DNA from 3 places in the Yersinia canariae genome. Region 2 is predicted to be linked to each of the others. Evidence: predicted binding sites of a transcription regulator. Region 2 holds the regulator's gene; each other region holds the start of a gene.

Region 1 (8,223 bases), 1.9 Mb from region 2:
TATCAGGAGATGGAATATCACCGTTGTGGCCGGAGTGGATTAATGCTCCCGGCAATATCTCTGGGCCTGTGGCATAACTTTGGCGATAGCACGCTATATGAAAATAGCCGTAATTTGATTCGTCGCGCTTTTGACCATGGTATTACCCATTTTGATTTAGCCAATAACTACGGCCCGCCGCCCGGTTCTGCCGAGCTGAACTTTGGCCGAATCTTGCATCAAGACCTGCGCCCTTATCGCGACGAACTGATTATTTCGTCCAAAGCGGGCTATACCATGTGGCCCGGCCCTTATGGGGATTGGGGTTCCAAGAAGTATCTGGTTGCCAGCATCAATCAAAGCCTGCAACGTATGGGCCTGGATTATGTTGATATTTTTTATCACCATCGCCCTGACCCTAATACTCCGTTGGAAGAAACCATGGCTGCGCTGGATTTGCTGGTGCGCCAGGGAAAAGCGCTGTATATCGGCCTGTCTAACTACCCAGCAGCACAAATGCGTCAGGCCTGTGAAATCCTCGCGCAACTCGGCACCCCTTGCCTGATTCATCAGCCCAAATACTCAATGTTTGAGCGCTGGATTGAAGCAGACTTGCTGGATACGCTGGATGAATATGGCGTAGGATCTGTTGCCTTCTCACCATTGGCGGGCGGTTTGTTGACAGACCGCTATTTAGCGGGCATCCCACTGGACTCTCGGGCGGCCAGTGACAGTAAATTCCTTAATCCTGAACAACTTTCAGCAGAAAAGCTGGCTAAAGTTCGCCAATTAAATCAACTGGCGCTGGATCGTGGGCAGAAATTGTCACAGATGTCTTTAGCCTGGGTGTTACGGGGTGGCCGAGTGACGTCAGCACTGATTGGGGCCAGTAAAACGAGCCAAATTGATGATGCCGTCGGGATGTTGGCCAATACCGAATTCAGCGATGCAGAAATAAAAACTATTGAAAACATATTAGTGTAAACGCTTTCCTTCCTCCCTCAACAGGGGAGTCATGCCCCCTGTTGCTGCCTTTCATCAAATCAGCCCACAGATAAATCCTAAATCTATATTTTACAGTTTTATCCGAATCTCAGCCGTTAGCTTGCTGTTTAAGATAGCGCCATAGCCTATAAGGCCACGCAAGGATAAATAATGTTTAAATCGACGATGTTAAAGCTCAGTGTCGTGAGACCGAGAAGAATAAGGCCCCTGTTGCTGATAACCATATTAGCCTGGTTCCCTCTTATTCCCATGGCTAATGCCGAGAGTATTGAGTTACTACCCAGTGTTTCTTTACACATTGGCGAACAAGATCGCAGTGGTAATTATTGGGATGGTTATGACTGGCGCGACCGTCAATGGTGGCAAAATCATCAAGGGCGCGACTTAGGCGAGCGAAATCGTCATGGTCATTACTGGGATGGACACCGTTGGCAAGACAGAGATTGGTGGAAAAAGAACTATTACTATCGCGAAGGACGCTATTGGAAATATGACAAGCATTATGACAAACAAGGTAAAAAACATCATCGAGGCAAAAGTCACCATCATCACCATGACGACTAAATAAAATGCTCAGGCGGGTTTGTATCCTTAACCCGCCTGATTGATAAATTAAAGCAGACTAATTAGCAGATAAGCATTTAATCCAATCACTACCAGTACAATCAGTCGCCCCAAAATCTGAATCAGTTTTGAGTTAACCATATCTCCCATCAATTCTTTATTGCCCGTAAAGGCCAGCAATGGCACCAGTGCCAAAGCAATACCAAAACTCAGCAATACTTGGCTCATGACCAATATCCGTGTCGCATCCATTCCCATCAAAATAACAATAAAGGAAGGCAACATGGTCACCGAACGGCGCACCCAAATAGGAATGTAAAACCGGACAAAGCCCTGCATAACCACTTGACCCGCTAGCGTTCCAACCACAGTGGATGACAGCCCGGCAGCCACTAAGCTCAGGCCAAAAATGGTAGCCGCAGCATTACCCAGCAGTGGTTGTAAGGTTAAATAAGCTTGCTCAATCTCAGCAATACTGCCGTAGCCGTTGAAATGGAAAGCGGCCGCTGCGGTCGCCATCATCGCCAGATTAACGAAACCAGCAATCGTCATGGCAATAGCGACATCTAACTTGGTCGAGGCATAACGATCCGCTTTAGAATTTTCACCGGCAGTTTGCGTTAATGATGAATGCAAGTATATGACGTGCGGCATTATAGTGGCGCCCAATACCCCAGCGGCCAAAAATACTGCATCCCGATTAGGCAGGTCCGGGATGAGCATCCCTCTCCCTAATGCCGCCATTTCGGGGCGCGAGAAGACAAGCTCCACAATATAAGCCGCCGCGACAAACAGCAGTAATCCACCGATAACCAACTCTAGTGGTTTTTGTCCGCGTTTTTGCAGCATCAGAATAAGGAAAGTCGCGATACCGGTTAGCACCGCCCCCTCAAGTAGCGTCACTCCCAATAGCAATTTGAACCCAATCGCGGCCCCAATAAACTCAGCCAAGTCAGTTGCCATTGCAATGATTTCGGCTTGTACCCAATAAGCCCATACCGCAGGGCGAGGAAAGCGGTCACGGATATGTTCAGCCAGGTTTTTACCGGTGGCAATACCGAGCTTGGCGGAAAGGAGTTGGATAAGCATGGCCATAAAATTGGCCCAAACTACGACCCATAATAAGGTGTAGCCAAATGAAGCGCCGGCCTGAATATTGGTGGCGAAGTTACCGGGGTCGATATAGCCGATAGCCGCGATAAAAGCAGGCCCCATCAGGGAGAGTTTGATTCTCCTTGATGTACGGGAGGTCGTATCGACAACACGGCTATTCAACATTCAGTATTACCCTTGGAAAATTTACGGCTACTTATTATCGTCAATAATATCTAAATGATAATAATTATCAAGCGCATTTAGAGAGGTGAAACTTATCTCTCTGATAGCTAATACCGCATAATTTGCCGTACTGGCACCGTCAGTTGTTGGTTTCTGAAAAATTGAGCTAAAAGCGGCTTCGCAATTTTTGAGACCGAACGCTACAATTGTTCAAACTAGCATATTTACACTATCTCTGTAGCATATTATTAACATCCTGTTTTTTGTGATCAACTCCGCTAATTTGTTTGCATTTATGAAAGTGAATTTCTATATTTGCAGCCTATATCTCGTTTTTAATGTAGCCGTTACATAAAATGACCACCAAAATCTAGCCTGCCTCTAATTTGGAGCACACATGTCCCATATTCTACAGTTTGCGTTGGCCTTAGTCGTGGTGGCCATATTAGCTCTAGTGATCTGTAAGGATCGTAAAAGCATCCGCATTCGGTTTGTTATTCAATTATTGGTTATTGAGGTATTGTTAGCGTACTTCTTCCTCCATTCGGAAGTTGGATTAGGTTTTGTGAAAGGATTCGCCGGCTTATTCGACAAATTGCTTGGATTCGCTGCAACCGGTACTGATTTTGTCTTCGGCAATATGGGTGATAAAGGTCTCGCGTTCTTCTTCCTAAGAGTGCTGTGCCCTATCGTCTTCATTTCTGCCCTGATTGGTATTCTGCAATACATTAAAGTTCTGCCCGTCGTTATTCGTATCATTGGTACTTTACTGTCCAAAATTAACGGCATGGGTAAGCTGGAATCATTCAACGCAGTCAGTTCATTGATTCTGGGCCAGTCTGAAAACTTCATCGCCTATAAAGATATTTTGGGCAAAATGTCTGAAAAACGCATGTACACCATGGCAGCAACTGCAATGTCGACAGTTTCCATGTCGATTGTGGGTGCTTATATGTCAATGCTGGACGCGAAATTTGTGGTCGCAGCACTGGTGCTTAACATGTTCAGTACCTTTATCGTGTTGTCGTTAATCAACCCGTATAAAGCAGAAGATGAAGAAGAGTTACAACTGAGCAATCTGCATGAAGGCCAAAGCTTCTTTGAAATGCTGGGTGAATACATCCTGGCAGGTTTCAAAGTCGCCATTATCGTTGCGGCAATGTTGATTGGTTTCATTGCATTGATTGCTGCGATGAATGCGCTGTTCAGCTTGCTGTTTGGTATTAGCTTCCAGGGTATTTTGGGTTATGTCTTCTTCCCATTTGCATGGGTGATGGGCATTCCTGCTCACGAAGCCTTGCAAGTTGGCGGCATCATGGCAACCAAACTGGTTTCTAACGAATTTGTGGCAATGATGGACTTGCAGAAAGTAGCATCTGAATTGTCACCGCGCAGTGTGGGTATTTTGTCTGTATTCCTGGTTTCATTCGCTAACTTCTCTTCTATCGGTATCGTAGCCGGTGCGATTAAAGGCCTGAATGAACATCAAGGTAATGTGGTTTCTCGTTTTGGTCTGAAACTGCTGTACGGCTCTACACTGGTCAGTGTGCTGTCCGCCTCCATCGCGGGCCTGGTACTCTAAGTATCAGAAAAAAATCTCTAAAGAGGCGCTACGGCGCCTTTTTTTATGCCTGCAATTCGTGGCCGAACTATTCGTGGTAATGATATTTTCTGGGGAGTTAACAGACTGATATGTGATTTCAGAGTTTGGGGGAAGTTACTTAGGTACTGGATATAATGGTGGGTCGTGCGGGATAACTCGGCCGCTGGCCTCGCCCTTCGGGTCAACGCTGACGCGTTGCTGTCTCGCTCCGCTCGGCTCGAACCTGAACGCAGGATCTCACCCACACGATATTGTGCAGTATGCGGTTTCAGAGTTTGGGGGAAGTTACTTAGGTACTGGATATAATGGTGGGTCGTGCGGGATTCGAACCTGCGACCAATTGATTAAAAGTCAACTGCTCTACCAACTGAGCTAACGACCCATTATATAATACTGAAAGTATAGAAGTGGTGGGCGATACCAGATTCGAACTGATGACCCCCTCCGTGTAAAGGAGATGCTCTACCAACTGAGCTAATCGCCCACTTCATACTACTATTAATGCTTCAAAGCATGTATGACTTCAAAAATGAGTGATGAGTGGTGGGCGATACCAGATTCGAACTGATGACCCCCTCCGTGTAAAGGAGATGCTCTACCAACTGAGCTAATCGCCCTCATCTATCTCATTTAATGCTTTGTATTTCATATACTTTACAACACGTCGAGTTTGGTGGGCGATACCAGATTCGAACTGATGACCCCCTCCGTGTAAAGGAGATGCTCTACCAACTGAGCTAATCGCCCCGCCGTGTTGTTGGAGTCGCATTATAGGGATAGTTCGAAGTGAGTCAACGGTTTTTAAAACGAAAACAATCGTTCGCCGCAAATTTAAACAGGATGCGATATTTATCGCCGCTGTGGGCGCTTCTTTAGCCGGATCTATCAGTAATCATCAATTGCATGCCGGTAACATCGTTGAGGAATTACCTCAGGGTGGTAGAATGTCGCCTACTTTTTCGAATTTCGAGCAACAGCCAGTGTTTGCTGGCCGGCGTAGCGTAATAAGGCATCGAACCCAATGAAAATCAAAACCCGTTTTGCACCCAGTCCTACTGGCTATCTCCACGTAGGCGGCGCACGTACCGCATTGTATTCCTGGCTTTTCACCCGTCACTTAGGGGGTGAATTTATTTTGCGCATTGAAGATACCGATCTTGAACGTTCAACTCAGGAAGCCATCGACGCCATTATGGACGGTATGAACTGGCTAAATCTGGATTGGGATGAAGGCCCGTATTTCCAAACCAAACGTTTCGATCGCTACAATGCGGTGATTGACCAAATGTTAGAAAATGGCACCGCATATAGATGCTATTGCTCTAAAGAGCGTTTGGATGAATTACGCGAAGCCCAAATGGCCAATGGTGAAAAGCCTCGCTACGATGGCCGCTGCCGTGATAGCCAGTGTTCCCATGGTGCCGATGAACCTTCTGTAGTGCGTTTTCGTAACCCGCAGGAAGGCTCCGTTATTTTCGATGATAAAATCCGTGGCCCAATCGAATTTAGTAACCAAGAGCTGGATGATTTAATTATCCGCCGTACCGATGGTTCACCAACGTATAACTTCTGCGTAGTCGTTGATGACTGGGATATGGAAATCACCCATGTTATTCGTGGCGAAGACCATATCAACAATACCCCTCGCCAAATTAATATTCTGAAAGCGCTCGGCGCGCCGATTCCTGAATATGCGCATGTTTCAATGATTCTGGGCGATGATGGCAAAAAACTGTCTAAACGTCATGGTGCGGTCGGCGTGATGCAATACCGTGATGACGGCTATTTGCCAGAAGCACTGTTGAATTATCTGGTGCGCCTAGGTTGGTCTCATGGTGATCAGGAGATTTTCTCTGTTGCTGAAATGACCGAGTTATTCACCTTGGATGCCGTCAGCAAATCTGCCAGTGCTTTCAATACTGAAAAACTACAGTGGCTGAATCATCACTATATCAATAGCTTGCCAGCAGAACAGGTTGCCGTGCACCTATCGTGGCAGGTTGAGCAGTTGGGTATTGATACCCGTAATGGCCCTGAGCTGGCTGAAATAGTTAAACTGCTCGGTGAGCGCTGTAAGACACTAAAAGAAATGGCCGAGTCTTGCCGTTACTTCTATGAAGAGTTTGATGAGTTCGACGCAGATGCCGCGAAAAAACATTTGCGCCCTGTTGCACGCCAGCCACTTGAAGCCGTCAGAGCTAAACTTGCTGCTATCACTAACTGGACCACTGAAAACGTCCACAATGCCATTCAGGGCACTGCAGATGAGCTGGGTGTGGGTATGGGCAAAGTGGGCATGCCACTGCGCGTTGCTGTTACTGGTGCAGGCCAATCTCCAGGAATGGACGTAACTGTTCATGCCATCGGTCAAGCACGCTCACTGGCGCGTATTGATAAAGCTCTGGCCTTTATTGGCGAACGCGAAGCGCAGCAATAAAACCGAGTGTGTTATCAGGCGACTTATTAAAGTCGCCTTTTTTATGTGGTTGCTCACTGATTTGGCGGCTTTTTCAGCGCTTAACGTGAGAAATCGAATTAGCCGTTGACACTGTTTCAGGGGTTTCATATCATGCGCCCCGTTCACACGATTTATTATGTGCACATTGGGGCTATAGCTCAGCTGGGAGAGCGCTTGCATGGCATGCAAGAGGTCGACGGTTCGATCCCGTCTAGCTCCACCAAATTTCTTGTTTGATAAAGTTTTCAAACTCGATAAATGGATGGCATGATAGATAAATCAGTACGAACAACCACATTTGTGGGGCTATAGCTCAGCTGGGAGAGCGCTTGCATGGCATGCAAGAGGTCGACGGTTCGATCCCGTCTAGCTCCACCACTCTTTAAAAAACCGGCTTATAGCCGGTTTTTTGCTTTGCCCCATATGTCATTATTTCTCTCCAATTTATTATTTCCCACTGCTATGCTATTTGCTCTTCAAACATCTTGATTGCCGAGGAAATAGGCGATGAACCCGCAGCAACAAATCATTGAATGGTTACGCGCTGACCCCTACCGGATGCAAGCCCTGTCTATTGCCCGTGAACTTCGGTTAAACCAATGGTGTCTCGCGGCAGGATTTGTCCGTAATTTGGTGTGGGATAAGCTGCATGGGCACCTTTCCCCCACGCCACTTAATGATATTGATTTAGTCTATTTCGATGAGCAAGATGCCAGCGAGCAACATGATTTTCAGCTCGAAGAACAACTCAATCACACCACATCCGCCATGCATAAATCATTCCCGTGGTCAGTCAAAAACCAGGCCAGAATGCATCTTCGCAGTGGTCGATGGCCTTACACCAGCACGGAAGATGCCATCAGCTACTGGGTTGAAGTGGAGACGGCTATTGGTGCCAGCCTTAAAGATAATGGCGATATTGAACTGATAGCCCCGTTTGGCTTAAGTGCTTTATTGAGTAAAACGATTACGTTGAACAGCAAAAATGGCGAGATCGATACATACTACCAGCGGGTCAATAGCAAAGGTTGGCAACAACATTGGCCTGAATTGCAATTGGTGGTTTAGCCCTTCAAAACGCAAATTGTGTGGTCAAAAAAACACCAAGTGATAAGTAAGTGATAAGATTGCGTAAAGTCGCCCCTGAAAGTTAAAGGTTAATATCTGCCAGTCGATAAGCATTACTCCACTCACGTTTTCTAAGGAGTAATGATGTCGAATACAATCTCTACAGCTTCAGTCTCAGTGAGCAGTAGTAGCTCATCAGACAGCAGTACTGCGGCGCAGATTAAATCTCTTAATCAACAAATCCAAAAACTGACCGAAAAGTTAAGCA
Region 2 (8,223 bases):
GAGGTTAGTGATGAACAAATTCAGATTAAATGCGTTAGCGGCGATAACCGCAACCTTTGGCTTGATGGGATACGCGCATGCGGACACCACCAATCAGCAGATTGTTGATCAACTCAGCACGTTGAAAGTTAACTATAAAGTGTTGGATAACCGCGCTGCTGAAAATGGCGTCGATTGCGCTAAATTGGGCGCTGACTGGGCATCATGTAATAAGGTATTGATTACTCTGACCAACACTGGGGATGAGATCAAAGGCCAGGACTGGGCTATTTACTTCCATAGTATTCGTCAAATTCTAACAGTAGATAACGACCAATTTAAAATTACTCACCTGACCGGTGACCTACACAAAATTGAACCTACTGCCAAATTTACCGGCTTCCCAGCGAATCAGTCGGTTGAAATTCCAATCACTGGCGAATATTGGCAGCTATTTGCCACCGACTTTATGCCGCGGTGGTATGCCACTTCAGGTGATGCGAAGCCAAAAGTACTGAAAAATACCGATACTGAGGATATTAACGAATATTTGACTCAGTTTACGGGCGATCAGTGGAAGCGCACGAAAGACGACAATAACGTGCTGATGACACCAGAATCCCGTTTCGTCAAAAATGAAGCGGTGAAAACATTAGCGGCGGCTAACCTGCGCGGGCAGATTATCCCGACGCCAATGGAGGTGAAAGTTCACAAGCAAGATGCTGATTTGAGTCAAGGTGTGGCGCTTGACCTGAGCACTTTACCAAAGCCGGCAGCCGAGGCGGCGCAGCAGCGTTTTGAATTACTTGGCTTGAAGTCAAGTGCAACAGGTTTCCCGATTAAAACGTTAATTCAGCCGTCTGCTTTTAAAGGTGATTTAGCCGTTTCTGGTGCATATGAGTTGAAAATCGGCGAAAAGGGCGCGCAAGTCATTGGTTTTGACCCAACAGGTGTGTTTTACGGCCTGCAATCAATTCTTTCTTTAGTGCCGACTGATGGCAGCAAGAAGATTGCGACATTGGATGCCAAAGATGCGCCGCGCTTTGAATATCGTGGTGTTTTCCTCGATGTTGGGCGTAACTTCAAAACGAAAGATGCGGTGCTGCGTTTGCTCGATCAGATGGCCGCTTACAAGCTGAATAAATTCCATTTCCATCTTAGTGATGATGAAGGTTGGCGTATTGAGATTCCCGGCCTGCCAGAACTGACGGATGTGGGGAGCAAGCGTTGTCACGATTTAACTGAAAATACCTGCTTACTGCCACAATTGGGATCTGGCCCTGAGAGTAATAATCTGGGTTCTGGTCACTTTACCCGTGATGACTACATCGACATTCTGAAGTACGCCAAAGCCCGCCAAATTGAGGTCATTCCTGAGATTGATATGCCCGCGCATGCTCGTGCGGCTGTGGTGTCGATGGAAGCCCGTTACAACAATTTGATGAAGCAGGGTAAAGAAAAAGAAGCTAACGAATTCCGCCTGATTGACCCGACCGATGATTCCCAAACAACTTCTGTTCAGTTCTATGAACGCAAAAGTTATCTGAACCCATGTTTGGATTCTTCAAAACGCTTTGTCGACAAAGTGATTGGCGAAATGGCCCAGATGCACAAAGAAGCGGGGATGCCGCTGACCACGTGGCATTTCGGTGGTGATGAGGCGAAGAACATCCGTTTGGGCGCGGGTTTCCAGGACAAAAAGGGCCCGATTGAGCCGGGTAAAGGCATTATTGATAAGAGTGTGGAAGATAAGCCGTGGGCCAAATCTCAGGTTTGTCAGGATATGGTCAAACAAGGGAAAATTCAGGATGTTGAGCACCTTTCCAGCCACTTTGCTATTGAAGTTAGCAAGCTGGTGAATGCTCACGGCATTGAAAAAATGCAAGCCTGGCAAGATGGCCTTAAAGATGCCAAGGATGCGAAAGATTTTGCCACCAAACGTGTTGGCGTTAACTTCTGGGATACCCTCTACTGGGGCGGTGCCGACTCAATCAATGATTGGGCAAATAAAGGTTATGAAGTGGTCGCGTCCAATCCAGACTACGTTTATTTCGATATGCCGTATGAAGTTAACCCAAATGAACGCGGTTACTACTGGGCCACTCGCTTTAACGATGAAGCGAAGGTCTTTAGTTTCGCACCCGATAATATGCCGCAAAATGCTGAAACCTCGGTCGACCGCGACGGTAATCACTTCAGTGCTAAAAGTGATAAACCTTGGCCGGGCGTGCACGGCATTTCAGGGCAATCGTGGAATGAAACAGTTCGCACTGATGAACAGATGGAATACATGATTTTCCCTCGTGTATTACCACTGGCTGAGCGTGCCTGGCATCGTGCGTCTTGGGAACAAGATTATAAAGCTGGCCGTGAGTACAAAGGCGGTGAAACGCACATGGTTGATACCAAGGCGTTGAGTACGGATTGGCAGCGTTTTGCCAACATTATGGGCCAACGTGAATTAGCAAAACTGGATAAAGCCGGTGTGGCCTACCGCTTACCGGTTCCGGGAGCACGTGTTGTCGCAGGGGTATTGGAGGCTAACATTTCTTTGCCGGGTTTGATTATTGAATATTCCACCGATGGCGGTAAGCAATGGCAGAAGTATGATGCCAAAGTACAACCTAAAGTCAGTGGTGATGTGTTGATTCGCTCCTCCAGCCCGGATGGTAAGCGCAGTAGCCGTGCGGAGTCCGTTAAAGTTTGATTATTGCTATCAAAGTGCTGTGTCTGATGTTAACTCCTGTTTGCCGGGTTTTTCGGTAAACAATATTAAGTGAAGTTGAGTTGATGGTTTTCCCCCGGCAAGTCCGGGGTTTTTTTTGCTTTAAATTTATGGGGGAGTAATCGGAGATAAATAAGAATGACCACCTGACTCCCGACCGAGTTTATCTCAGGTTGCTGACTGGGAAAGGTGGCCATTTTGCTGATGGGTCTAAGTTAATCAGACAATAGCACGCCGTTATCTGAATTAAAGAAAACCGTAATACTGTTCAGTGCTAAAAATCTTTATAAGATCAATGCGATAAAGCTACATTATCTTTTATCGTGCGCAGACTCATTTTCGCGGCAATCGCCGGTTTCACAGTGGCCGTACAAATACAGACTGTGATTGGTCAGCTTAATGCCATGTTGTTTAGCAATTTCACGTTGAAGCGATTCAATGGATTCATTACTAAATTCAATCACTTTGCCGCAATCCAGGCAAATTAGGTGATCGTGATGGTGTTGCTGCGTCAGCTCAAAGACTGATTTGCCGCCTTCGAAATTATGGCGGGTAACAATACCGGCATCATCAAACTGATTTAGGACGCGGTAAACCGTCGCCAAACCAATTTCTTCACCGATATCGATCAGCTTTTTATAAAGATCTTCCGCGCTGACGTGATGGCACGCCGGATCTTGCAACACTTCCAGAATCTTAAGCCGGGGCAGTGTTACTTTAAGGCCAGCGTTTTTTAAGGCTTTGTTGTTGTCAGTCATGCGGATTCAGTCCTGTTACTATCGATTCAAATTAAGGCTGTTCAGCCTATGACATCCGTGGCGCAATATTCTCAATTGCGTCTCATTATAGAACTGCTAGCCCCAAATGAAAACCGTGGTTGTTAACAAAGATATAATTGCACACTTTGTCAGATTAATCATGCAATGTATTGATGAATGGGATTGTTGCATCATTTAAGTATATGGCGGCCAGACGTAACGTTACAAATTTGTAGCGGTTTATTTTCATTTTGCACGAATGAAGATGCGGATCTGTGGGCGGGTTAACAGAGTAGGGCGAGTGGCGTGGGGGTAACGAAAACGCGCGGCAATGTTTAACATCAACCTCGCGTTTCCGATATACCTGCCATTCTTCAAGCTACAAGTGCATTGGTTGCCTTCCTGCAACTCGAATTATTTAGGGCACATGACAAATTAACCGGTGATTTCGGCCAAATTCAGTTCTTCACTGATCTGTTTTACCCAAGCTTCAACACGTTCATTCGTCAGTTCTGGCTGCCTGTCTTCATCAATGGCTAAACCAATAAAGTGATCATCATCCGCTAAGCCTTTGGAAGCTTCGAAGTGATAACCCGCAGTTGGCCAGTGGCCGACGATTGCAGCGCCACGCGGCTCGATGATATCGCGCACGGTTCCCATCGCATCACAGAAATACTCAGCATAGTCTTCCTGATCACCACAACCGAACAATGCAACCAATTTGCCGTTGAAATCGATCTCTTCCAGTGTTGGGAAGAAATCATCCCAATCACATTGGGCTTCACCGTAATACCAAGTTGGGATACCGATCAGCAGAATATCGAAGCCTTCCAAATCTTCTTTGCTGCTCTTGGCAATGTCGTGAACCTCAGCAACATCTTTGCCCAGTTGCTTTTGGATCATCTTGGCAATGTTTTCGGTATTGCCAGTATCGCTGCCAAAGAAAATGCCTACAGTTGCCATATAACTTAATACCTTTTTAATTCAAATAGTTGTGAAAATTACCAAGCGCTCTGCCCGATAATATAACACATGTATAGGGCGATATAATGCCAGAAAACCTCGGCAGGCCGATATCAAGTTTATGCGATATTAAATTTTTGTGAGTGACTCAACCTTATAACCTCATTGCCGATAACCTCAGTGTAACGAGAAAGTTGCAATTTGCGGTGCCAGAGGGAAAACCGTCAGATGAAAGTCTGCCGGGAAAGGAGTTGTCGTTAGCTGTATGGAGCGTCCTTTATTGCTTTTCGGTCATCAAATAACACCTGCGTCTCTAACGGTAACTATCCGATATATAAGGGGAACGAACATGCAGTTTTTAAAAAATATAACTATCAGGGCCGCACTACTTTGGGTGCTTGGGGCATTTTGCCTGCTATGGGGGGGCGTATCCGGTTATACGTTGTTATCACTGAATCAACTGACACAATCTTCTAATGCCAACAGTGTGTTGGTTGAAAACATGAATTTGGTCAATCAGGGGACGGATCAATATTTTCGGATGGTGACACGCCTTGCCCGTTCAGTCGATTACCGTCAGAGCGGTAACATTGCCGATGCAGATAAGGAGCTAAAATCATCCAATGTCGCACTTGAAAATCTGAAAAAGGAGTTGGCGCAGTTTAAAGCTATTGACCATGCACAGATTGATCCCGCGTTGGTCACTGGAGTGATTGATGGGTGGAGTGCGCTAATTGATCAAGGCGTTACGCCGCTTTATCAGGCGGCGATGGGCAATAACAGCGCGGCTTATCAGGATTTAGCGAAAAAGACCGTACCCGCGCTGAGTCGCCAATATGGTTCTGTTGCTGAGAATTTCAATCAGGCCGCATCGCAGGCCATCGGGGTAGCTAAAGATCAGTTTGCTCATCTGACAAAAGTGAGCAGCATAATATTAATTTCCGCGTTGGTGGCTGGGTTAGTAATTTTGCTGGCAACTGACCGCTACCTGTCGGTTAACTTGGTTCGCCCGTTGGATGATATTCGTGCCCATTTTCGAGTGATTGCCTCCGGCCAGTTGGGCCAGCCCATTGCGGATTTTGGTCGTAACTGTGTTGGGCAATTATTTCCACTGCTCCGCGATGTGCAAAGCAGTTTGGCGAATACGGTAAAAGCTATCCGCAGCAGCACTGATGGGATTTACCACGGGGCGGCTGAAATATCTGCTGGCAATACGGATTTATCATCACGAACAGAGCAACAGGCCGCTGCATTGGAAGAGACGGCCGCCAGCATGGAGCAGTTAACCGCCACGGTAAAACATAACGCGGATAATGCACATCACGCCAGCCAACTGGCGGCAAATGCTTCTATCACCGCCAAAAAAGGTGGGGCGCTGGTGGCAGATGTGGTTCATACCATGGATGAGATCTCTGCCAGTTCACGCAAAATCGCGGAAATCACAACAGTCATTAATAGTATTGCTTTCCAAACTAATATTCTGGCACTGAATGCTGCCGTTGAAGCGGCCAGAGCTGGGGAACAAGGTCGTGGTTTCGCCGTGGTTGCCAGTGAGGTGCGCAATCTTGCACAGCGCAGCGCACAGGCGGCGAAAGAGATTGATAGCTTGATAACTGAGTCAGTTAACCGTGTGAGTAGCGGTTCAGCCTTGGTAGAAAGTGCTGGGGTAACCATGGATGAAATTGTCCGTTCCATCACCAACGTAACTGATCTGATGGGGGAAATCGCTTCGGCGTCTGATGAGCAAAGCAAGGGAATTACTCAGGTCGGGCAGGCGGTGGCTGAAATGGACAGCGTGACTCAGCAAAATGCTGCGCTGGTACAGCAGGCTTCCCGGGCGGCAGCTTCACTTGAGGAACAAGCGACTCAGCTAAACCAAGCGGTGGCCGTGTTTAAATTGAGAGCAGACGATATGCAGGTAAAACCGACGGTCAAGCCTCGGGCCAATGTAGTAGCGGCGATGCCGACAGCCAAGGTGGATAACAATGCAAACTGGGAAACTTTCTAAACCCGTATTGCTAAACTTATTGTGAGGATATTGGCGTGGCGTAATCACTTACGCCACGCCGTCGTGATAACCGAAAGGGTTAAAACCCTTCTTCTGAGTGCGCTAATTGAGCAAGTAACATCTGTTCAATCAGTTCACTACGGCTGATGTTGCGCTGCTCAGCAAGGCTATTGAGAGCATCGACGGCATCGGCGTTAATCTTCAGTTCCACGCGTCGTAAGCCACGTACTTTATCGCGCCGTAGTTGATTTCGCTTATTAATTCTAAGCTGTTCATCACGGGATAATGGGTTTGTTTTCGGGCGCCCCGGACGGCGTTCATCTGCGAACAGATCCAGCGTCGTGCGATCCGTTTGTTCTTTTGCCATAGGTAGCGGTACTACAAGGGATTTACATCAGAAATTTCTGACGATTCGGTTTACACGTTTCAGGCCGATACCTTTCTTATTTGAAGCCGCTAATAACACCGCAACTCCAATTCATTAGGGTATGAACCAACTGCCTGAATTTGCATTTGCCACCAAACTCTGTAGCAAATTTATAGCGCGCCATAATACCCCAGCCAACCGAGCAACGACAATGGTTTACTGTGATTAGATTGGGCTAATTCATTCTTTTTTGCACAATTTTTCCACAGGAAATACATTTCTTTTCCCCAGGGTATGATTTTTAATCAACATCCAGTGCGCATGGTTCATTTTTCACTCAGTGCTATTTTTCGCCAGCACTGTCATCATCAATAAAACGGTGAATAGCACGTAATACAGAATCGGGTTTTTCCGCATGTACCCAATGACCCGTTCCGGCAACAACATAAGCACGGGCTTGTGGAAATTGGCGGGCAATCTCATCGCGATAACTATCCTGAATATAGGGCGATAATTCACCGCGAATGAACAAAATAGGGTGAGGCCACGGCGCAATAGGTTGCCAGCCGACAATATTTTCGTACTGATCCCATAATGCAGGGACGTTAAACCGCCACTCGCCGTTGTGGAATGATTTCAATAAGAATTGAATAACGCCTTCTTCTTTTATTGATTCGCGCATCAGTTGGGCGGCTTCTTGGCGCTGAGTCACACCCGCGGCACTGACGGCATTAATAGCGGTGAAAATCTGATCATGACGGCGCACTTGATAATTGATTGGTGCGACATCTATTGCGATCAGTTTTTCAATGCGGTCGGGGGCAATTTCTGTCATTGCCATTGCCACTTTCCCCCCCATGGAATGACCGATAATTATCGCTTTTTCTATGGCGAGATTATCCATCAGCTCCAGCACATCCTGCGCCATAGCGGGGTAATTGACCTCCGGCGACCGAGGGGATAAGCCGTGGTCACGCAAATCAACCTGAATCACATCATGGTCTTTATGTAAGTCACGCGCCAGCACACCGAGGTTATCAAGATTGCCAAATAACCCATGAATCAGGATGATCGGCAGGGAAGGAGTGGGCGAAAGAGTGTTTTGTAAGCGGAAGTTTAATTTCATGGCGAAGTTCATACTGAGAGATATTGTGGTTAGGGTATCATGACTGAGCAAGTGTGTGCTGCTTCACAATCAGGGTTCATGTGGATTATTCAGTTGTGGCTGATGTGATGGGGATTTATCGCGGATAAAGCCATGATAAAGGTACTCGTGAGCGCGCTTTGACTTTATAATCCTAAGATATGCATAAGAAAGTAGAAACCGTACTGGATAAAGATGAAAACTATTGAACTCGACGAAGAACTTTATCGCTATATCGCCAGCCATACTCAACACATTGGTGAGAGCGCATCCGATATT
Region 3 (8,223 bases), 670 kb from region 2:
TTTCAGCCGTGACGGCCAGTGGTGATAACACGCTTTCAGTCGATTGATGGGCTAGCAGTAAACGCGGTTTAGCGTCCTCACACATCAAAGTAAGCCGGTCCATCGGATAGTCCAGATCAAGCGGCATATACGCCGCGCCACTGGCTAAAACACCTAAAATAGCAACCAGTGAATCCACGGTTCGCGGAATACCAATCGCGACAACATCATCAGCCCCAATACCTCTGGCTATCAATGCTCGCCCTAGCTGGGCAACTCGGGCAGAAAGCTGGCGATAGCTCAAACTTTGGTCGCCGCAGCTCACGGCAATAGCATCCTGTTGCGCACTCACCTGCTGTTGGAAAATATCCAACACAGAAACAACACCGGCAGGCAGTGTTAATTTTGGGCCATTAGCCCAGTTATCAATACGTTGTAGTTCTTGTTCTGGCGTCAATATGAGACGGCCAACGGTGATTTCGGTTTGGGCCGCCAGTTGCTGTAACAGAAATTGTATCCGTTCGCCGTGCTGATGCAGGTCAGCTTCGTCATAGCGCTCCGCATTCGCTAATATTTCCAGCATTAATTGGCCGTTATCAAAGTAGAGATCAAACTCAATATCATCGACCGGGCCGGAGGCCAAAGTGTGAGTAATGCCGGTTATCTCCCCCAGTTTCAGGGCGAAATCGAACATTTTAAAATTCAACACAGGGCCATACAGCGCGCGTTGAGAGCCGACCATGCCCAAATCACGCCGTAATTGTTCCGCTTCATAGCGCTGATGTTTACGCACTGTTTTCAGTTCATTCGCTACCGCTTGTGCTACATCAAAAATGTGCATTTCATGGCGCAAAGTAACCTGTAATGGCAGCACATTGACGACAGGCCCGGTAGCAGTCAAAGCAGCAGAACCCATGCGGCGCATAAACGGGCACCCGACTGATAAGCGCATTTCTCCACTCATTCGCGCAAAATAAATCAGTAACAGCGCCATCGCCAAATCAGCGGCGGCAAGGCGCTGTTCCGCCCCCTGTTGAGCTAAACGACCGAATAATTCAGGGTCGATATTAATGCACTGGCGCAGTACGCGATTATCTGTTTGCTCTGCGCAAATGGGGGAATTTATAGAAGAAAGGGTTATCGCGGCGGGTAACTCAGCCGTATGTTGTTGCCAAAACTGTTTATCGCGCAGCTCGGTTTCTGACCCCACATACGCCAGATATTCACTCACCACATCACTAAACGGGGTAAAAGGTGATTCCCCGATAGATTTTCCTTGCAATAAAGCTGTGTAAATATCGGCGATACGGCGGGTAATTGCAGTGAAACTGAAGCCATCAAGCAATAAATGATGATAACGCTGATACCAAAACCATAATGGTTTCCCATTTTCATCCGGGACACGAATAACCCAGTGCCGAAACAGCGGATTTCCATCTTCTAACCGTAACTCGGCATCAGTGTCATCCTGCATCAAGGTCAGCGCGACTTGTCGCCCATCGGCGTGAGCACTGAGATCCAACCATGTCAGCTCGGGCATATTCGCCGCGTTGCGCTGTAGAGGAATGCGTTGCATCGGGCCATCGTTGCCGTCAAAAAAGTGAGCATGGAGGGTATCGGCTTCAGCTAACCCTTGGCTAACAGCACGGCTAAATAACACCTGATCCAGCGGCCCCGCCAGTTCAATATAATGGGCCACAGTAAATATGTTTTTTTGATGACTTAGCTGATCGGCAAACCATATACCGGGCTGCGCCGCAACCAGGGGTAATTCGACAGCAGCAGAAAGGGGGATTGAATCCTCTGACACGATGGGTATTCCTTTTTTGGCAACACAGGGTTTATTGCGGCAAATATGGCCACAATAATCTGATAATTCCTTTAGCCCGCGACCCGCGTTAGCGCAGGCCAGCCTCGGCGCGAATCAAACTGGCCGGGCGCATGTCGGTCCAATTAACCTCAAGATATTTCACACAGTCCGCTCGGCTCTGAGGGCCATGAACAACCGCCCATCCTGCGGGGATCGCCGTGATTTGGGGCCATAAACTGTATTGCTGCTGCTCATTGATCAGCACAAAAAAGGGCAGTTCTTCATTATCAAACGGGTTTGTTGGTGTTTCATTGTTCATGGCGTAAATATCCTTATTTTGAATCCGAGGAACCTAATAAACAGCGCAATCCATCAATCAAACCACCACGCCAGCACAAGGCGTCATGGCCTCCTGAATAAATTCGATAATGCAGCCGATGCCCGGCCTGCCGCAGTGCCTCACTCATGGCTTCATTGACTTGATAAATCACATCTTCACGACGGCCGGCTTCCATAAAGATATCCAATGAATGGTCAGCCCCCAGACCTTGATAAACCTGCTCCGTCAGCCAGCCCTGCCGCTCGGCAGTCCCTGCGGTTAATGCCTTGAAATTGTCGACATCTGGCCACCAGAAAGACCCTGATTGGCTCAGTACACAACCAAAGCGCTGCGGCCAATGTAATCCAGCATATAACGAGGCCAATCCGCCAAAACTTTGCCCGGCGACCACGGTACGAGAGGCTTTGTCAGTGAAAGGTTGCAGCAAGGCTACCTGTGGCAGTAACTCCGTTTGTAGCGCCTGCCAAAAATCCTGGTTACAGGGCAGTTCCACTGAGCGATGAGCCTGGTCAATGATGTCAATCAACACATACACACCGGCTGGCAAATGCCCAGCATTCGTTTCGCTATCCAACACACCGAAGATCGATTGTCCATGTACCCAATACTGACCATCGAGCAAGATAGCCAATGGCCGCTCGGCTTTCTCTTCCGCACCGAGTGTGTGGTAAATCCACACATTGCGGCTGTTATCTAATAACTCGCTATTCCAGGTCATCCGTTGCAAGCGCTTCGGATCCATCGGCAGTGTTTGGCCCGCATCAATGGGCTGCCACGCCTTCTGTGGCAAGGCATCGGCTAAATGCACCGCCGAAAGTGGTTTTCCACGATAGCTGTAGTGAGGTGCGGTGTGATTGAGGGGATCGTTTTCAGCCAGATCCATCAATGAGATCCACCAATTGCGCTGTGCCTGGCGGCGTTCTTGTGGTGTACCTTCAGGTAAATTCAGGCAGTGTTCTTCAACAACAGGGATAAAGCTGTAGCTCCCCCGGAAGTCAGATTCCACTTCGACCTGCCAATACCAAACATGACTCTGACCCAAGCGCTGTAGAGTTTCAGGATTAACACTGTGGTGGTCAGTCACGCCGTTAACATCAATGTAGACGCGGCTATAAACAGGGGCCTTCGCCGTGGCGGAGGGTTCTCGCCAGAGAAACGTTAACTTTACCTTGCCAGCGGCGGCCGGTTCCGTCAGCGGTGTCCCCCATTGGGCTATCTGCTGCCACCATTTCTCACTGCCAGCCAAAGGATCCGCTAACAAACTCTGGCTATCAGGATGTTCATTTGTCGTGTTCACACACAATCCTTTTGATTTCATTGCTCAAGTCTCTTTTCACCACTCATCAAGCCAATGTATGTCTGGACGTGGCTAAGTTAAATATATTCACCACCTCCATATGAATGCAAATAATATTGAGAACTATTATTATTTGCAATAACATAGTGCGCGTTCTCTCTAGAGTGTCACCCTATTCCCGCAATATTAGTCTGGGTACCTCGTGGTGTCGCACGAATGATTGAATGGGCAGAAATCTTTCTTATAGCTATACCGGGCAATGAATAAACCCAATAAATTTCAAAAGGTAAGAAGGCGGCAAAGAAGATAATACCGATAAGCTTATCCACTTTAAGGTCAATGACCAGTAAGTGATGCGGGTTATTGAGTGCAGCCAACAGACCTGTAATTTGAAAGATGGAGGGTATAGATCCGGATGGACTCCAGCATTTTTATTATTGTGTTTCTAGGTAGGGATAAATCATGTTTGATATTTCTGGCGAGAAAATGCCAAGGAAATTACCATTTCAGGCAAGCTACACATCAAAGACCTTATTATTAACCTCCGCATTAATATTCATACCGACACTACAAGCATCCGCTGCGACCACAACAAAAGAAGCAGCGGCCGCGAAAGAAGATAAATTAGTGGTCGTTGCCAAAGCAGGCAGCGGGCAACAAGATGATGGCTTCGTCGCCAAAAATAGCTCAACTGGCACTAAAACTGATACCCCGCTGATCCGCACTCCACAATCTATTTCCGTGATTACCAGCCAGCAAATGCAGGATCAAGGCGCGACATCCGTCGCACAAGCATTGCGTTATACCGCTGGCGTCGTACCCGAATATCGCGGTGGTTCTAACATGAATGACGAAGTTATCATTCGTGGTTTCGGCTATGCACCGCGTTTTCTGGATGGTTTGAGTTATAACTCTCTGGGCGGCGCACGCCGTGGCGGCCAGATTGACCCGTGGTTACTCGAACGTGTTGAAGTTGTCCGTGGCCCGGCCTCTGTCCTGTATGGTCAAGTTAACCCCGGTGGCCTGATCAATATGGTCAGCAAGCGCCCGACGGCTGAAAGTATTCATAAAGTACAGATTGGTGCCGGTAATAATAGCCTTGCAGAAGCCGCCTTTGATTTTGGTGGAATATTAGATGATGAGGGCAAAGTTCTCTATCGCCTAAATGGGATTGGCAGAACACAAGATGATGCCGTGAATACCTACAAGCAGGAGCGCTTTGCAATCGCCCCGGCGTTAACATTCATCCCCAACGAAGACACCACTTTTACCTTACTGACCAGTTATCAGAAAGAACCCAAGGCCGGCTCACGTAATTTCTTGCCCGCAACCGGCACAGTATTTGGCACCGCTTACGGCAAGATACCTTACGATTTTAACGTCAGTGACCCCTCGTTTGAACACTCGGAGCGCGAGCAAACCTCTGTCGGTTATGCGCTTGAGCATTACATCAATGATACCTTTAAATTCCGCCAGAACTTGCGTTACAGCTATAACAAACAGGACTATAAGTATCTGGTATTTATGGACTTACTGGCAGATAGTCGCACAATGACCCGCCGTCCGCAAATTGAGCGCCAGACAACAGCCGAGTTTGCAGTCGATAACCAATTGCAAGCCGATTTCTGGACAGGCCAGTTAAACCACACCGTGCTGACCGGAATAGATTACAAACGTACCCGTATTGATAGCCAATTCTTTATGGGCAAAGTGCTACCAGCCTACAATCTGGACTGGGTATCACCGGTTTATGGCCTGAATATTAAAGACAGCGATTTGTCACTTAATAGCAGTGATTTGACCAAACTCGATCAAGTTGGCGTCTATTTACAAGACCAAATTGAACTGGATAAGTGGAATTTCCTGTTGTCCGGGCGTTATGACTGGTCGCAGCTAAAAACCATGAACCGTAAAACGGTCACTCAAGACCAACAAGATGACCATGCCTTTACCGGCCGTGGTGGCGTGTTGTATGCCTTTGATTCCGGGATCTCGCCGTATATCAGTTACAGCACCTCATTCGAGCCGAGCACAGCCAAAGGCGCTCCGGGCACTGGGGCGCTAGACCCTGTAACGGCACGTCAGGTCGAGCTTGGTGTTAAATACCAACCACCGGGAAGCAGCACTCTTCTGACCACCGCATTGTATGATTTACGCCAGAAAAACATCAGCCAATATGACCAAGTGCTGGCCTATAATGTGCCGATTGGTGAAGTGCAATCTCAGGGGATAGAAACCCAGTTAAACAGTGAGATTAACGATAATATCAACCTGATCGCCGCTTATACCTACACTAAAGGGAAAGTGCGTGAAACCAAGACCGCCGCCGAATTAGGTAAAATGCCTGCTCGTACCCCGAGTCATTCTGCTTCACTGTGGGGAATGTATAGCTTTGATAAAGGTGTGGTAGATGGCTTATCTACCGGCGTCGGTGTGCGGTATATCGGCACCAGTTGGGGTGATGCGAAAAACAGCTTTAAAGTTCCAGCGGTAACATTATATGACTGGATGATGCGTTATGAACTGGGGCAGGCGCTGCCCGCCATGAAAGGCACCAGTTTGCAGGTCAATGTTAATAACGTATTCAATAAAGAATATGTCGCCAGTTGTGCGCAAATGGCGGCTTGTTTCTATGGCAGTGGCCGTGTCGCCACAGCAACCGTCAGTTATTCCTGGTAAATAGTCGTTTTCAAACGCGCCAGTTAACTCTCACTGGTGCGGTTTTTTATCTTAATGAGATAAGAATTGCTTAAAGAAAAGTAAATTTTCACCCCGATTTGTGCCCTTTCTGTTGTGACCTTAACAATAAATCTAATAAATTCAGCCAACTAACCTTTCGGCAACCTTTCATTCTATTTAGCGTAACCGGACAAAACCATTCTAAAAACAGTGCGATAATCCTATACTCGCTGTTAATAATCTTTAATCTCACCGTTTATTCAAGGTAATCATGCCAGCATTAATGGGAAGCAAACAGCTTATGCACCGGATGCGCGCCAGTAAAAAGCGCATGTGCGGTCTGCTGTTGGTTGCCTGCTGGTTTTTCCTGAATACACAACTGGCGATTGCGGGTCATCAGTGTGATATCGCCCCCGCCGCCGCGCCGGTTTTTAGCCAGCATCAAGGGCATTTGCAGTCAGATTCGATGCAACAAATGTTGCCGACAATGCAAATGTCCCATGGCCAGTCGCAAGACTCCCTGTGTGAAAAACACTGTATTCCAGATTCAGTTCAGTCTGATAGCGGGATGCTGGTGTTGGCAGCCTTGCCGACTCACACTGAATTAGTGTTGGCGGATGTACAACATGCGCCCAGAGTTCATCGCCTCGACTGGCATATGCCACCTATTGTCGGGCCACCCACCGAAATCGCATTTTGCCGATTTAGAGAATAGATCCAGACAGATTTAACCACATTATTCACGCGGTCTTCGCGTGCTGTGCTTATTTTATGTTTTGGAGCTATTCCTATGAGTACCTTATTTAACGCCATCGCCACCTCTTCCAGCGCCTTACTTTGTGCTGTCGTTTTATTCTCGGCCCCGCTGTTGGCCGCCACCCCGCCAATGACAGAAAACATGCCGATGTCCCATGACCATGGGGCAATGATGGCTGAAACCGCAGCGACGCAAACTGATGTCTATCACTCTCGCGGGCAAATAAAAGCCTGGAATGCCAACAGTGTCTCCATCGCCCACAGCGCGATTCCAGCCCTGAACTGGCCGCCAATGACCATGACATTCAGTCTGCCGGATAACATCGTGCCAGCCCCACTTCCCATTGGCGCGCAAGTGACATTCAGCTTCAGCCAGACTGAACAGGGCTATCAGCTCACCGCCATTTCAGCGCAACAGCCGTAAGGCGGGAGCCATCATGAGCCACTTAGTAAATCACCGACAATCGGTGCGGCCCTCGGCTGCACTGCGCTTAGGGTTGACCCACCTGCTGATGGCGGCTGCGTTCAGTCTGCCAACCATCAGCTATGCAGCGGACATAACGCTGGAACAAGCGCTGGTTTCCGCTGAGCGCTATTCCGCCGAGCTGTCCGCTAATCAGCATCAAGTTAATGCACTAGAAAACATGGCCAGTTCTGCTACCCAACTGCCTGATCCTAAATTGAAATTTGGTATTGAAAACCTGCCTGTCGGGGGCAACAATGCTCGCCGCTTTACCCGCGAGGGCATGACCATGCAGCGGATCGGCATCATGCAGGATTATGTCAGCAGTGATAAACGGCAAAGAAAGGCCGACACCCTCAGTGCCGAAGCCCGTAAAACCGCGGCGGGTAGCGAAACCATCCGCACCCGGTTACAAAAAGAAACCGCACAAGCCTGGCTGGATTTGGCGCTCACCGAGCAAGCGGTGAGTGATGCCAAAGTCTTGGTGCAAGAAAGCGAAAAACAGGTGTCACTGCAACGAGCCGGAGTTGCCAGCGGTGGCGCGTTACCCAGCAGTGTGTTAGATGCGCGCCTGACACTAGCGGCGATGCAAGATAGGTTAACCACCGCACAACGTGATGTCGCTTTGGCGCAAACCCAGCTAACACAATTGACCGGCATCGACGTTCAACATGTCAATGGACCGCTGCCAAAATTTGCCCACCTGCCCGCTGATATCAAGGTACTGCGAGATGCTATCAACCAGCATCCCGAAATTTTACTCGCCAGTCGTGAGGCTGAAGTCGCCAAAGCGCGCTCTGCGCAATCTGCTATTGCTGCCACTCCCGATGTGGGTATTGAAGTTTATTATGCCAAACGCGCGCAAGAGTATGAGGACATGGCCGGTGTCATGGTCACAG

Evidence for each region. Region 2 encodes Fur, which represses iron uptake genes when iron is present. Its sites were predicted from a motif close to ATAATAATGAGAACNACTATCAA; they were not measured.
Region 1: the regulator Fur is predicted to act here: its motif matches at 2,875-2,897, upstream of F0T03_RS06740 (Nramp family divalent metal transporter).
Region 3: the regulator Fur is predicted to act here: its motif matches at 3,537-3,559, upstream of fes (enterochelin esterase).

What each region holds. Positions count from the first base shown of each region.
Region 1 covers NZ_CP043727.1:1,424,768-1,432,990, reverse strand. The annotation lists gene F0T03_RS06750 (aldo/keto reductase) at 1-963, shown strand, start outside; gene F0T03_RS06745 (DUF2502 domain-containing protein) at 1,135-1,548, shown strand; gene F0T03_RS06740 (Nramp family divalent metal transporter) at 1,597-2,826, opposite strand; gene F0T03_RS06735 (NupC/NupG family nucleoside CNT transporter) at 3,224-4,408, shown strand; RNA gene F0T03_RS06730 (RtT sRNA) at 4,565-4,690, opposite strand; tRNA gene F0T03_RS06725 (tRNA-Lys) at 4,736-4,811, opposite strand; tRNA gene F0T03_RS06720 (tRNA-Val) at 4,838-4,913, opposite strand; tRNA gene F0T03_RS06715 (tRNA-Val) at 4,971-5,046, opposite strand; tRNA gene F0T03_RS06710 (tRNA-Val) at 5,101-5,176, opposite strand; gene gltX (glutamate--tRNA ligase) at 5,451-6,866, shown strand; tRNA gene F0T03_RS06700 (tRNA-Ala) at 7,035-7,110, shown strand; tRNA gene F0T03_RS06695 (tRNA-Ala) at 7,190-7,265, shown strand; gene F0T03_RS06690 (nucleotidyltransferase family protein) at 7,395-7,955, shown strand; gene F0T03_RS06685 (FlxA-like family protein) at 8,100-8,223, shown strand, end outside.
Region 2 covers NZ_CP043727.1:3,290,007-3,298,229, reverse strand. The annotation lists gene F0T03_RS15260 (beta-N-acetylhexosaminidase) at 11-2,686, shown strand; gene fur (ferric iron uptake transcriptional regulator) at 3,016-3,462, opposite strand; gene fldA (flavodoxin FldA) at 3,898-4,425, opposite strand; gene F0T03_RS15245 (methyl-accepting chemotaxis protein) at 4,775-6,433, shown strand; gene ybfE (LexA regulated protein) at 6,513-6,800, opposite strand; gene ybfF (esterase) at 7,144-7,926, opposite strand; gene seqA (replication initiation negative regulator SeqA) at 8,140-8,223, shown strand, end outside.
Region 3 covers NZ_CP043727.1:3,961,856-3,970,078, forward strand. The annotation lists gene F0T03_RS18195 (non-ribosomal peptide synthetase) at 1-1,789, opposite strand, end outside; gene F0T03_RS18200 (MbtH family protein) at 1,878-2,108, opposite strand; gene fes (enterochelin esterase) at 2,122-3,426, opposite strand; gene F0T03_RS18210 (TonB-dependent siderophore receptor) at 3,889-6,105, shown strand; gene F0T03_RS18215 (hypothetical protein) at 6,407-6,820, shown strand; gene F0T03_RS18220 (copper-binding protein) at 6,896-7,285, shown strand; gene F0T03_RS18225 (TolC family protein) at 7,299-8,223, shown strand, end outside.